3 regions of the Paenibacillus stellifer genome follow, and region 3 is predicted to be linked to each of the others. Evidence: riboswitches for the same ligand, from Rfam matches in the RefSeq annotation. Region 3 holds a riboswitch; each other region holds the start of a gene.
The links. Region 3 has a riboswitch for cyclic di-GMP ahead of PSTEL_RS28895 (ISL3 family transposase). Riboswitches for the same ligand answer to the same signal wherever they lie in the genome.

Region 1 (4,283 bases), 490 kb from region 3:
TGTTTGACCATCTTCAGAGTCTCTCCATAGTCGGCGGTCCGATCCTCGGTTCCATGGATGAACAGAACAGGCGGGTCTTGCGGATCAATTTCATGGGGAGAGGACATGGGGCCATACAGATTTATTACAGCGAAAATATGGCTCTTGTCACGACTCTTCCAAATCCGGTCCCCCGCGTTCATGAAAGTCAGCGTCAGTTCCCCACCGGCTGACTCGCCGCTGACCGCGATTTTCCCCGGGTCTATGCCGTATTCCGCGCCATTCTGTTCAATCCAATCATAGAGACTGCCCATATCGTCAATGGCATCGTTGACCGCTCCGGTCCAATCCTCGTTGGCATTGTCGCGCAGCCGGTAATCGGCAGAAATCACCACGTAGCCCATCTTGGCGAACACATCGGCGAACTTGGCCATATCGCTCTTGCTGCCGTAGCTGAAGCTGCCCCCATGCGCCATAAGCAGCACCGGTCTGGCTTTCAATGAATCCTGGGCAGGTTCATATAGATCCAGCAGGAGCTTTTCCATGCTTCCTTTCGCATTAGGTTTATTCGCGTATACGATATTTTCATGCTTTTCCACCTGTGTAAATGCGGGATACAAATAGCGGTTTGGGTCCAAATCGGCTTGCGCCTGCGAGCTTGCCTGCGGCTCCTGCTCCTTGTTGGCATTCGGACGGAGGCTGCAGCCAGGCATCAGTATTAGCAGACAGGCCAGAATCAAACCGAACTTGATGATCGCCTTTTGGGTTGGCATAGTCACTTCTCCTTCATTCTTACGTGATATTCTTGCATCTCCGCTAGCGTACTGTCCCGCTAACCGGAGGCTGGAAGGCACAGGCTCAGGGAACATGATCCGCCAGACATTGAGTGCAAACGATTGCAATTCAGTGTAAGTGAATACAAAGAAATTCAAAATTTGTGCTGTAATCCTGAAAATGCCGCTCTCCGTAGAGTTCGCCTTCCCATCCTGAATTCCTCTAACGGACAAAATATTGATACATGGATGTGCTGTGCTGGTAAGGGAAACAATGTAAAGACATCAGTTTCCCTCCAGGTCTGCCCGTCCACGGGCAGAGGGATTTCATCAATCTTTTATCTGCTCTTCATGCAAATTTAAGCTTGACCCCTTATAGTAAGGACATACCCCCTTACGACATATATATTGGCCCTGCCGGATAACGGCGGGGCACTTTTTTTGAGGGAAAGTCCGGTCCCTCGGAATAACTTTCGTTATTTCTTTAGATTTGAGCGGCCATTATTCAAGAAACAGAAGCTTCCGGCTAAAATTTAATGATTTTTTCAGGTTGCGATCAGGTTTTTTTCAGGTTCGGGGGGTATATTAGAGATACCAAACACCCCCCAGTGTTTTGTGTATATATAGTTCAAGGCTCTGCCGACTCCCACGGCAGAGCCGCTTTTTTTAATGGGAATGCCGAACGCCAAGCTGATACTGATCTTCATAGCTCTGGTAGGCCGAGATGTCGAGGCCCAGATATTTGCGCATATGTATGGCGGCCTGCGCAGCAATGATGTCGTTAAGCAGCAGCATGGTTTCATGAAAGCCGTGGCAGACATATTTGGCTTCAATGCCGTCCGGTCTCCGCCGCTGCTCGTAGATTTTGACCCCGCGCCGTCTCATTTCGCTCCGTACATCCCGCAGATCGCAGGTTGCGAGGCGGGCGGCGGCCTGCAGCATGTCCAGATAGGGAGCGGGCGTCCGGAGGTGGGTTGCGATCAGTTGGGCATCCCTTTCGAAGGCCGACAGAATCAGCGGCAGCATCACGCAGGACTTGACGAGCATATGGTCTTCGCGCTGAGATCTGTACATGCGGACATCACCTCGGAATAATGGGAACATATATTCGTATTTTACCTCCAACTCACAAAAATAATCAATGGAATTTCTAAACATGTCTGCGAATTGTGATATAATTCACAACCTTATAATCGCACATGAGCTATATTAAATTCAGGTAATTAAAATTAAAAATATTAGTTAAGGAAAGAGGAATTATCATGAGAATGGAAAGCAGTTTCCTCCGCGGCTTGATGTTTGGCGTTGTGTTCAGTGTTCCGCTGTGGATGTCTCTGATTGGCTGGCTGCGCGTGCTGTGACCGTTCTTGTTTAATGGGTATATAGATCGATTTATAGAGAGAAGGGACCGTCTTTCTGAAGGCGGTCCCTTTAATATGCGCAAAAACTACCTATTCACATCTTATATGTATGAGTAAAAGGACCGGATTAGTACCAAGAAATAGGATTGACGAATCATATATAGGGTGCTAGAATTCCATAATATGAGAGACAAAAGTCATAGATAATTTCATTTGTTCATGTATAAACGCAAAACAGTCGAAAGGCTGCGACGCAAAGCCCAGGAGTCTACCGCGTGTACACAACGCCATGATCGTCCGGCCGCCATGAAAGCCAGTCAAGGCTATCAAGGCGGCCTTTTTGCTGTTATTATAAGCCGCTGCAGCCATTGACCTTAATCGACAATTTTAGAGGTGAGGGCAATTGATGAAGAATTTGAAATCATGGGTATCCTTGATGCTGACCGGGATGATCTTGGTATGGTGCACTATTGGGGTTGCTGGCAAGGCTGACGGAGCAGCGGCCGGGTTCTTAGGGACAGCGGGATATTATAATGCTTTCATACTAGGCAATTTTACGCAGTCTTTCACGGATACGGAAGGAAGATTAGCTGCCGGAGGAAATGTTACGCTAAACGGTTATTCTGTCGGGTTTAAGCTTAGCAGCAGCGAGCGCGAAAAGCCCGCCGTTCTTGTGGCTGGCGGAAACTTGACGTTCAATGGCGGCGAGATTCTTGGAAACGTGGTATATGGAGGAACGGGCCAAATCGGGGCGGAAGTGAATGTCACCGGAACGAAGAGCCAGGGCACGCCTATCGACTTCCCGTCGGAATTTCGTTATTTGACAGAGACATCGCAGCGATTGGCGGCGTTGGAAGCAAATGGAGTGACCGAGTACCAGTGGGGACGGTTGACACTCACAGGAAAAGATAAGCGGATGAACATCTTCTCCGTCTCAGGCAGCGATCTGTCCCAGGCCAATACGCTGGTGATCGATGCTCCAGCCGAATCGACAGTAATCGTTAATGTTGACGGCGCCTCGAATCAGCTTCAGTATTTTGGTTTCTCGTTGCAGGGTATTTCACGCGAGCATGTTCTGCTCAATTACAGCCAGGCTTCCGAGCTTGTCATTAGAGGGATCGCAGTGGAAGGCAGTGTACTGGCCCCGGGAGCGGCCGTCAATTTCGACAATGGCCAATTCAACGGCACGCTCATCGCGGCTTCGGTTGTAGGGGGCGGGCAGTTCAATCATCATCCGTTCACGGGAAGTGATGAGACGCCTGAGCCGAGCCCAAGCCCAAGCCCGAGCCCAAGCCCAAGCGTAAGTCCAAGCCCGAGTCCGACGCCAACACCGTCGGAGACAGCGAGCCCGACGCCAACACCGTCGGAGACTCCGAGCGAGACGGCAACGCCGACGCCGGAGATACCGAGCGAGACGGCAACTCCAACACCAGTGACGCCAAGCGAGGCGCCAACGCCGACACCGGATACGCCGATCGAAACCGCAAGTCCGACGCCAGAGGTAACGCCGAGCGAGACGGCAACGCCAACGCCGGAGACTCCGAGTGAGACGGCAACGCCGACACCGGAGACTCCGAGCGAGACGGCAACGCCGACGCCAGTGACGCCGAGCGAGCCGCCAACACCGACGCCAGTGACGCCGAGCGAGACGGCAACACCGACGCCAGTGACGCCGAGCGAGCCGCCAACGCCGACACCAGTGACGCCAAGCGAGCCGCCAACGCCGACACCAGTGACGCCAAGCGAGCCGCCAACACCGACACCAGTGACGCCGAGCGAGCCGCCAACACCGACGCCAGTGACGCCAAGCGAGGCGCCAACGCCGACACCGGATACGCCGATCGAAACCGCAAGTCCGACGCCAGAGGTAACGCCGATCGAGAGCCCGACGCCAACGCCGACTTCCGAATCGACAACCGTCATCAACGATGAACCCGTTCCTATTGGACCGGTAAATTCGCCTGAAGCATCGGCGGCTCCGTCACCGACGCTATCACCGACGCCGTCGCCTTCTGCCACACCTTCGGGTGATGAGGTTACCATTGATGATAATCCTCTTCCGTTAGGCGTGCCTTCGGCAACACCAACTGCAACACCAATAGCGACACCAACGGCGACGCCTTCCGCGTCTCCCGCCCCATTGGTAACGCCGAAGCCTGAAGAGCTGGAA
Region 2 (4,283 bases), 300 kb from region 3:
TCGCCTTCGCCACTGGTGTTCCTCCACATCTCTACGCATTTCACCGCTACACGTGGAATTCCACTTTCCTCTTCTGCACTCAAGCCATCCAGTTTCCGATGCGACCACAGGTTGAGCCCATGGTTTAAACACCAGACTTAAATCGCCGCCTGCGCGCGCTTTACGCCCAATAATTCCGGACAACGCTTGCCCCCTACGTATTACCGCGGCTGCTGGCACGTAGTTAGCCGGGGCTTTCTTCTCAGGTACCGTCACTTCTCTAGCAGTTACTCTAGAGAACGTTCTTCCCTGGCAACAGAGCTTTACGATCCGAAAACCTTCATCACTCACGCGGCGTTGCTCCGTCAGGCTTTCGCCCATTGCGGAAGATTCCCTACTGCTGCCTCCCGTAGGAGTCTGGGCCGTGTCTCAGTCCCAGTGTGGCCGTTCACCCTCTCAGGTCGGCTACGCATCGTCGCCTTGGTGAGCCGTTACCCCACCAACTAGCTAATGCGCCGCAGGCCCATCCCTCAGTAACAGATTGCTCCGTCTTTCATCCTTTCCTCAGGCGAAGAAAGGAATTATCCGGTATTAGCTACCGTTTCCGGTAGTTATCCCAGTCTGAAGGGCAGGTTGCCTACGTGTTACTCACCCGTCCGCCGCTAAGTTAATCCGGAGCAAGCTCCTTCATAACTCCGCTCGACTTGCATGTATTAGGCACGCCGCCAGCGTTCGTCCTGAGCCAGGATCAAACTCTCCATTAAATACGCGACTTCGTCGCGTCGCCCGTTCCGGAATGGGTCGATCTCAGCTGAGCCGATCATTCCGGAACGAGTATAGAAAGAGCTGATTTGCTCATTTTGAATCTGACGAGAATTAAATTCTCTTTAAATACTCACTCGTTGTTCAGTTTTCAAAGATCAAGCTTCTATTAAGACTTTCATTGTCGCTTCGATTTCGCATCAGCAACTCTTATATCTTATCACAACCAAGTCATCAACGCAAGCTTTTTTTATTTCTTTTTTTGAATCAGCAGCTCGTGTTTCTTGGCCGGAATTTGAATATACCACATGTCACAATAAATACGCAAGAGCTTTTCAAAAAAAATAAAAAGAGTTGATTTCACAACTTGCGAAATCAACTCTTTGGGGTTCCCTTAGGTTAAGTTATACAGCCTCACTTATTAGTAATACTTAGCGCCCGTATATTTGCTGGCGAGCTTGGTGATGCTGCCGGTTGCCTGCTTGGTCTTGCCAAGCCCTGCATCCACTGTCGTGTCGATTGTGACCCATTGGCCGTCAATCAGTACTTCATTCCAGGCATGGTACGCAGTTACGTAGCTGCTCTGCCCCATAACGAGCTTCGTCGGCACATCCACACTGCGCAGCATGGCGGCGAAGAGAGAAGCGTAATCATAGCAGATGCCCTTCTTCGTAGCGAGCGTGTTATCAATGCTCGGGATGTAATCCGTAGTTACATTGGCGGCAAGATCATAATCGTATTTGACATTCGAAACTACATAGTTATAGATAGCTGTTACTTTATCTTTATCGGTAGCCGCGTTCTGTGTAAGCTGTTTAGCTTTCTGAATAGCGCGGTCGGATGGACTCCAATTAATGTTCTGAACAGAACTTAAATATACGGCATTCGGGTCGGTGAGGGACAGTTCGATGGAATCGGAATCAATCAGCTTGTACTTGTTGCCTGTAGTGTTCTCCATGATCGATACTTTATAGGTGCCGTTTCCGAGCTGAAGCGGGAAGCTTTCATCCGACTTGGACGCATACAGGTTATACGTGTAGCTGCTGCCGTTCTTGGTGATCATCAGTTTGGTCTTTTTATTCTGAGGGACGGAATAATGAATTCCAATAACACCTTGGCCTATATTCGAGGTATCGAGCCATTCCGCACTTGCGAAGGCTTTAGGGGCAAACTGGATAGACCCAGCAATTACAAACAAAGAAAGAATAAAGCCGTAAAGCTTCTTCATATGAAAAACTCCTTTCGGTAGCTGGCTGCCATCCTTACGGGAAGGCCCTCTAGCTTTGCGTCCCTGCCTTTCGACAGGTTTGCCGTTATCGTGGAATCTCCACCTTACATAAAAAAGAACAACTCCCATTTTCATACTGTACGACTAAACAAAAAAAGCCTCTCATTCGGTAGCTGGCTGCCATCCTTACGGGAAGGCCCTTTAGCTTTGCGTCCCTGCCTTTCGACAGGTTTGCCGTTATCGTGTTTAGCTTTCTATGAATAGAGTACCATATTTTAATAGTTAAGAAAATAGTTATCTAGGAAAAATCGCCTAGATTTTTATTTATTTTTTTCGAAAAAGGGCTTATGCATCAAGTTTGGCATGAATAATCAGACGATGAGTCGGATTAATTAGCGGATCGCAAGTAATTAAAGTAAGAATCCGGTCTTTATTGTTTCCTTCCAGCACCGAGATATCCGTCGGCTCTACTACCAGGATCTCATAGACCTTATACTCCAAGTCTTCGCTCTTGGTCTTGATTGTAATGGTATCGCCAATCTTCACTTCACCCAGTCTATTGAACAATCTGCCTTTGGTATGCGCCCGATGTGCGGCGATGGCCGAATTGCCGACTTCCCCTAGCGGTGCGGTTTCGGTCATATGAACGGCGGCATGTCTCATGTTCGCTTTGGTCGCCCCCTCCAGAACGGGAAGCTTCACATCTATGGAGGGAATTTCGATCAGCGCAATCGCCTTTTCATCGCCGGCCGGATCGCTTTCAGCCTCCGAGAGCTGATCCTGCTCATTGAGAGCCGATTCATCCGCAAGAAGCTGCGTCACCTTGGCATATTTCAATCTGAGATCAGGGTCTGCGGCAGTCCCACCGGCAACCTCGCTCTGCTTCGGACTCTGGTCAAAGCTCTGCTCCGCTTGCTCCAGCAGCCGCTGCTGCTTCCAGTCTTCGAACCATTCGCTCCCCTTGGGGTAGAGTATCAGAAGCAGACCGGCGATGATGATAATATAGGACAGCTTCCGCATGGGTCTCCTCCTATCGCTGTTCAATGTTCGATCCCGGAGCCGGCACAGTCTCCTTGGGAGCGGTGAATACCCACTTCCGGCTGCCGAAAAAGTTAATAATGACCGTCACGAACGTAACCAGCACCTTGGCAACCAGCTCCTGCAGGCCAAATCGGTCGATCAGCAGGCTCATCAGCAGCAGAGAGATGCCAAGCACAACCAGGTTCAGCACCACAAACCGGATAAGCTGCATATGGTCGAAGCCCTCTTCTTTGCTCCGCTGGCGGTCCTTAAATGTAATCTTGCTGTTCAGAATAAAGCTGTTGGCCGTTCCCGCACTGTAGGAAATAATTTGCGCCCCGATATAGAATAAGCCTAATACCCCATTCAGCAATGCGAACACAGCCATATCGACGAGCGTATTAAGCAGACCAACAATATTGAATTTCACGAACTGGATGAAGTCACGTTTGAAATTCTGGTTATTCATACCGCCCATCCTTTCGCAAATGCCGGGCCTCCTCGTTCAGAAGCTCGATTTCTTCGGCTTTCAATTTCCGGTAACCTACCGTCTGACGGACGATATACAGCGGACGGCCTTTGGATTCGTCGTAAATCCGTCCGATATACTCCCCTATTACCCCAAGGATCATCAGTACGATCCCGTTGAACAGCAGGTTCACGCCGACGATGGATGCCCAGCCGGGCACCGTGTGGTCGGTGAATAACCTCTGCATCAGAACGACGAATAAATAGATGAAACTGGAGATTGAGAGCGCAAAGCCCAGATAAGAAGCAATCTTAAGGGGCTTATGGGAAAAAGAAGTGATGCCGTCGAGCGCGAAGCGGATCATTTTCTTAAGCGGATATTTCGTCTCGCCCGCAAAACGCTCCTCACGCACATATTCCACGCTCGCCTGACGGAAGCCTACCCAGCTTACCAGCCCCCGGACGTACCGGTTCTTCTCCTTCAGATCCCGCATTACATCGGCCACCTTGCTGTCAATCAGCCGGAAATCGCCGGTATCCGTCGGAATGTCGACGCTGGTCATGCTGCTGAGCAGACGGTAGAACACTTTAGCGGTCGTCTTTTTGAACAGGGTCTCGCCATGGCGCTTCAGCCTTTTGGCATACACCACCTCATACCCCTGCTTCCACTTCGCGATCATCTCCAAAATAACCTCCGGCGGGTCCTGCAGATCGGCATCGATCACCACAACCGCGTCGCCCTCCGCATAGTCCATTCCCGCCGTAATAGCGATCTGATGCCCGAAATTCCGGGAGAAGTCGATCAGCTTGACATTCGGATCGTTGT
Region 3 (4,283 bases):
CGCCACCTTGCTCATACCCAAGAAGAAGTGAGCGTAGATGCGCCTGAACGATTTTTCCGGCAACTCACACATAGCCGCATAAAGCTGCTGATTCGTCAGCTTGCGCTCGTAATATTCCTCTGGGGAAATTGAGAAGAAAAGGGCATCATGCTCGATCCCGTCGTTACAATCCAGCGAGTAGTACGCCCGATGGCGATACGTGCGTAGTCTATATGCATTTTCATTCAGATCAAACCGGCGGATTTCCTGCGCCACTTCTTCATCGAGATCGACCCACACGTCCGTGTTCAAAAAGGGATACATATCCCGTAAATTCATCCGTTTCATTCTCGTCCCTCCGTTCTGGTTTGTTGGCAAACCAAAACAGAGGGAGGAGAGCGGCAGCCGACGCTTCCTAATAAACGCTGGCGTACAGCTTCAAGAGAACCAAAAAAGACTTTGCCGCAGAGCATAGCAGTGCTCAATCGCGGCAAAGTCCCAAAGTAAATTGCGTTGTTGAATTGTTCGTAGCCACACCAATAAACGACCGATCAATCGTTCGTAATCGTATATATCATACGACAAAGGATGCTGCATACCGATGCCCTCCTCACAGGGCAACACCTTTCGTGAGGAACATCATCTGGTTGTTTTGGTGTTGTCACTCGTCAGTTCGTTGTTAGCTCAAATAAAACGCTCCTTTAATTTCAGGGTTTTGCAGGTCATCATCACGTTCATCTAACAAATGAGAAAATTGCTCTGGTGTCAGCGGCTCGTAGAATAGATAGCCTTGCACGACATCGCAGTTCCAACGGTTAAGCTATTCAAGCTGTTTCTTCGTTTCTACGCCTTCCGCCACAACGGACAAGCCAAAGCGTATGTAGCAAACTGAGAGAGGAATAGCTTGTTCCGAAATCGTCCAGTGAAATTCAGAAGCCCATGTTTTTCATGATGATCAAATTGTCCTGCACCTTCTGAAAATCCTGAATGGCGATACTTTCTGTCATTTCCAACGTCAACGTGAATCTCCCATCCTAATTGAATGACAAAAAGGACACCACCCTATAACGGCAGTGTCCAATTTCTGTCGATAGGGTAACCCGGCGATCATCGCATGTTATCATACATTAGATCCGTGGCTTTGCGTCCCTGTCTTTCGAGCAGGTTTGCCTTTTTCCATATTTATTTTAGAATTCTGGCTCAACCTAAAAATCAGTGTTTGAAAGTTAGCCCAGCATCCTATGACGGTTACATTCAATAAGAATACCAGCTTTATAGCGATTGCGGTTTCGAGTGAAATAGTGGCGGCGCCGAAAAGCTTTAATGCGATTATGACGACCTTCTACAGTCGCATTCGTCCACCGGCATTGATGATAATTCGTGATTTCCTCTTTCCAGTTACGCATGGTTGTAAGGGTGTTTCGAACAGCGGGATGATCAATTAGATCGCCCTGCGCGCACCAACGTTCAAATCCCAGTTTGGCAATGTTAAAGCTCGGCGAACAGTCGTACCAGGTCGTAAACGCTTCTTTCCATTCCCATACGCTGCGAAGTAACGGAGCGTAGTTCAGCAACACTTCCAGCCGCTTTCTACTTTCCGCACCGAGCGATTCCATAGGCGGATTAAGCAAGCGATGGTTAGCTTTCAAGTGGGCTTTCGCCCGCGGGGATAATGTCCGCTGCACGGATTTCCGTACTTCCTGTACGCTTTCGATCACATAACCGTGAACATGAAATCGGATCTGCGATGCGAATCGCATTTGGAAAACATTCGCTGATCCAAGTATGGTAAGCCTGAGCCAAATCCATGACCACCGCTTTGGGCTGAAGCATCAGGAAGTCCGGATGCCCCCTGGCATATGTCCGCAGGTCATCCAGCTTGCGGCCGGGCAGCAGGTCCAGCATCGTCTCGCCCTTGAGGTTGTGAATGCCGGTATTGTAGGTATGCCCTTTCTTGATGGCGAAGTCATCGACACCCAGAACCAATTCTGACATTTCTCCCGCCTCGTTCCACACTTGTTCGTAAATCCTCTCCGACACTTTAGGAACCGCTTCGTTATGGATATACTGCACCGTACTCGCGGGTGCTTGCTGGATACGCGCACTGTGCGCTGCCGTAGAACCAAGCGCGTGTTCAACCGTAGCTGCACGGAAGAACGCGCTGTACTGCTGCTTGGTCCCAGCAAAATCATAAGCCCATACGAATCCAGCGTCGCAGCGTTTGCAATACATGCGAATGGTTGGTAGATGCAGATTTTTGTAATTGAAATGCAGGACTGACCTCCTATTCTTCGACATCTAGCAAAACAAAAAGACACATCCCCCAAGAGGTAGTGTCTCGCTGCGAAAACATTAGGGTAACCCGGCGATCATCGCATTAATAATGCTTTAGACCCGTAGCTTTGCGTCCCTGTCTTTCGATCAGGTTTGCCATTTTTCCTATTTGTTTGCCGTTTGTGTATAGGAGTATTGTATCACATCGCTCATCGAAATGACAAATAATGGACACCCAGTATGACGGGACGAGTTGGCGGTTGTGGTCGACGTATGGGGCAAGCGGAAAAAGTATACTCCAATCTTTGCAGCCCTGCGCTTTTTAACGGAGAAGTACCCGGCCCCCCATTTTTTCTATTTGTCCGGAACGGTTTGCGAATTTGTTTGCATCGTATGCGGTTTTTGAGGATTGGATCAGGAAGATTCTCCTGTTTGTGGTGCCGCGGCAGTCTGCTGAACCTCCGGATTGCGGAAATTCCAAGCCAAACTGCCTCGCGCCGAATCCTTCAAGGCGGTATTCGACGATTCTCCCGGTTATAAAAGTAGACCACAGGATTATAACAGTTCCTGTGGTCTACTTCTTATTTCAGCAAGGAGAGGAGACTGTATCCCCAATGAATATTATACTGCAGAAGTTGTTGTATAGGGTTACGTAGCGATCCCATAATTTCAGGCGGTATTTTTCTATTTCATTACTTCGCTCTATGATATTGGACGTTGCAGCAAATGGAAACAATCTTCAATTGCCAAGAGATGGAAGTTGAAATGTGTCTCTAATAACTTGGATTCCTCATCTGTCGGAGAATTGAAGTCAACCCAGTACCGGGATGGTTCATTTTTTTCACCCGATTCTCGTTCATTAATGCATTCACCTACATCAAATGGGAAATAAACAGGGAGGCAATGCTGAAATATACCGTTAGCGAAAAGATATCATTTAATGTCGTAATCAACGGGCCGGAAGCGACAGCCGGATCGACCTTAAAATAATAGAGCAGCAAGGGAATGACCGTCCCGGCCACGGTGCCGATGACCAGCGTCGCAAACAAAGTGCTGCCGACCACCAATCCAAGCATGGGATCTGCTTGCCAGATCGAAGCCACAATGGTGATTAATGCACCGCAAACGATACCGATAATTAGGCCTACTCCCAGTTCACGGAAGATTAGGCGAATGGCGCTTTTGAGGTTTTTCCCGCTGGACGCCATCCCGCGAACCACGACCACAAGCGACTGGGTCCCCGTATTTCCCGTCATTCCTGCGATCATCGGCATAAAATAAGTCAGCGCCACCACTTGGGTTAGCGTGTCCTCAAAGCCGCTGAGGATACTGCCCGTCAAGACTCCAAGCCCTAACAATAAAATAAGCCAGGGCAACCGGCGGAGGGCAGCCGTGAACGGCCTTGTATTCCAATCGATGGTTTTTCCCGAGGCCGATAATTTGGCGATGTCTTCATTGGCTTCTTCGATGATGACATCCAACACATCGTCAACCGTAACGATCCCGACCAGGCGATGCTGTCCGTCCACAACCGGGACGGCAATAAAATCATACTGTTGGATAACCTGGGCCACTTTCTCCTGGTCCATGTCGACCGGAACGGAGATGACGCGGGTAAACATTATGTCTTCGATCTTATCGGTTGCGTCCGCCATTATCAAATCGCGATAAGAGACAACCCCCACCAGCTTTTTATCTTCATCGAGCACATAAAGGTAGTAAATATTTTCGGCGATTTCCGCAAACAATTTGAGCTTGTCCACTGCTACCCTGACCGCATAGGTTTGCCGGATCCAAACATACCGGTTCGTCATGATCCCCCCCGCGGTGTCAGGGGGATACCGCATGAGATCCTTCACGCTGTTCGACTCTTCGGTTCGCATGGCCGCCAAGAACTCTTCAATCTTGCCGGCGGATAATTGGTTCAGCAAATCCGCCAAATCGTCATTCTCCATTAAATCCATGATATTGGATGATTGCTGGACGCCAAGCTTGTGCAAAATATCAATTTGCATCGGAGGATCAAGTTC

Region 1: linked by a shared signal. The riboswitch ahead of PSTEL_RS28880 (choice-of-anchor A family protein) and the one ahead of PSTEL_RS28895 (ISL3 family transposase) in region 3 are both predicted to bind cyclic di-GMP.
Region 2: linked by a shared signal. The riboswitch ahead of PSTEL_RS03490 (transglutaminase-like domain-containing protein) and the one ahead of PSTEL_RS28895 (ISL3 family transposase) in region 3 are both predicted to bind cyclic di-GMP.

The regions. Positions count from the first base shown of each region.
Region 1 is NZ_CP009286.1:537,171-541,453, forward strand. Features, by position in the region: gene PSTEL_RS25965 (alpha/beta hydrolase) at 1-752, opposite strand, end outside; gene PSTEL_RS02625 (YhjD family protein) at 1,419-1,826, opposite strand; cyclic di-GMP riboswitch class I at 2,332-2,422, shown strand; partial or broken gene PSTEL_RS28880 (choice-of-anchor A family protein) at 2,562-3,299, shown strand; gene PSTEL_RS28275 (hypothetical protein) at 3,344-4,156, opposite strand; gene PSTEL_RS28280 (LPXTG cell wall anchor domain-containing protein) at 4,182-4,283, shown strand, end outside.
Region 2 is NZ_CP009286.1:733,879-738,161, reverse strand. Features, by position in the region: rRNA gene PSTEL_RS03495 (16S ribosomal RNA) at 1-743, opposite strand, end outside; gene PSTEL_RS03490 (transglutaminase-like domain-containing protein) at 1,163-1,969, opposite strand; cyclic di-GMP riboswitch class I at 1,983-2,063, opposite strand; cyclic di-GMP riboswitch class I at 2,135-2,215, opposite strand; gene PSTEL_RS03485 (class D sortase) at 2,315-2,989, opposite strand; gene PSTEL_RS03480 (GtrA family protein) at 3,000-3,458, opposite strand; gene PSTEL_RS03475 (glycosyltransferase family 2 protein) at 3,451-4,283, opposite strand, start outside.
Region 3 is NZ_CP009286.1:1,030,634-1,034,916, reverse strand. Features, by position in the region: gene PSTEL_RS04765 (RNA polymerase sigma factor) at 1-327, opposite strand, end outside; cyclic di-GMP riboswitch class I at 1,071-1,160, opposite strand; partial or broken gene PSTEL_RS28895 (ISL3 family transposase) at 1,206-2,232, opposite strand; cyclic di-GMP riboswitch class I at 2,333-2,421, opposite strand; gene mgtE (magnesium transporter) at 3,126-4,283, opposite strand, start outside.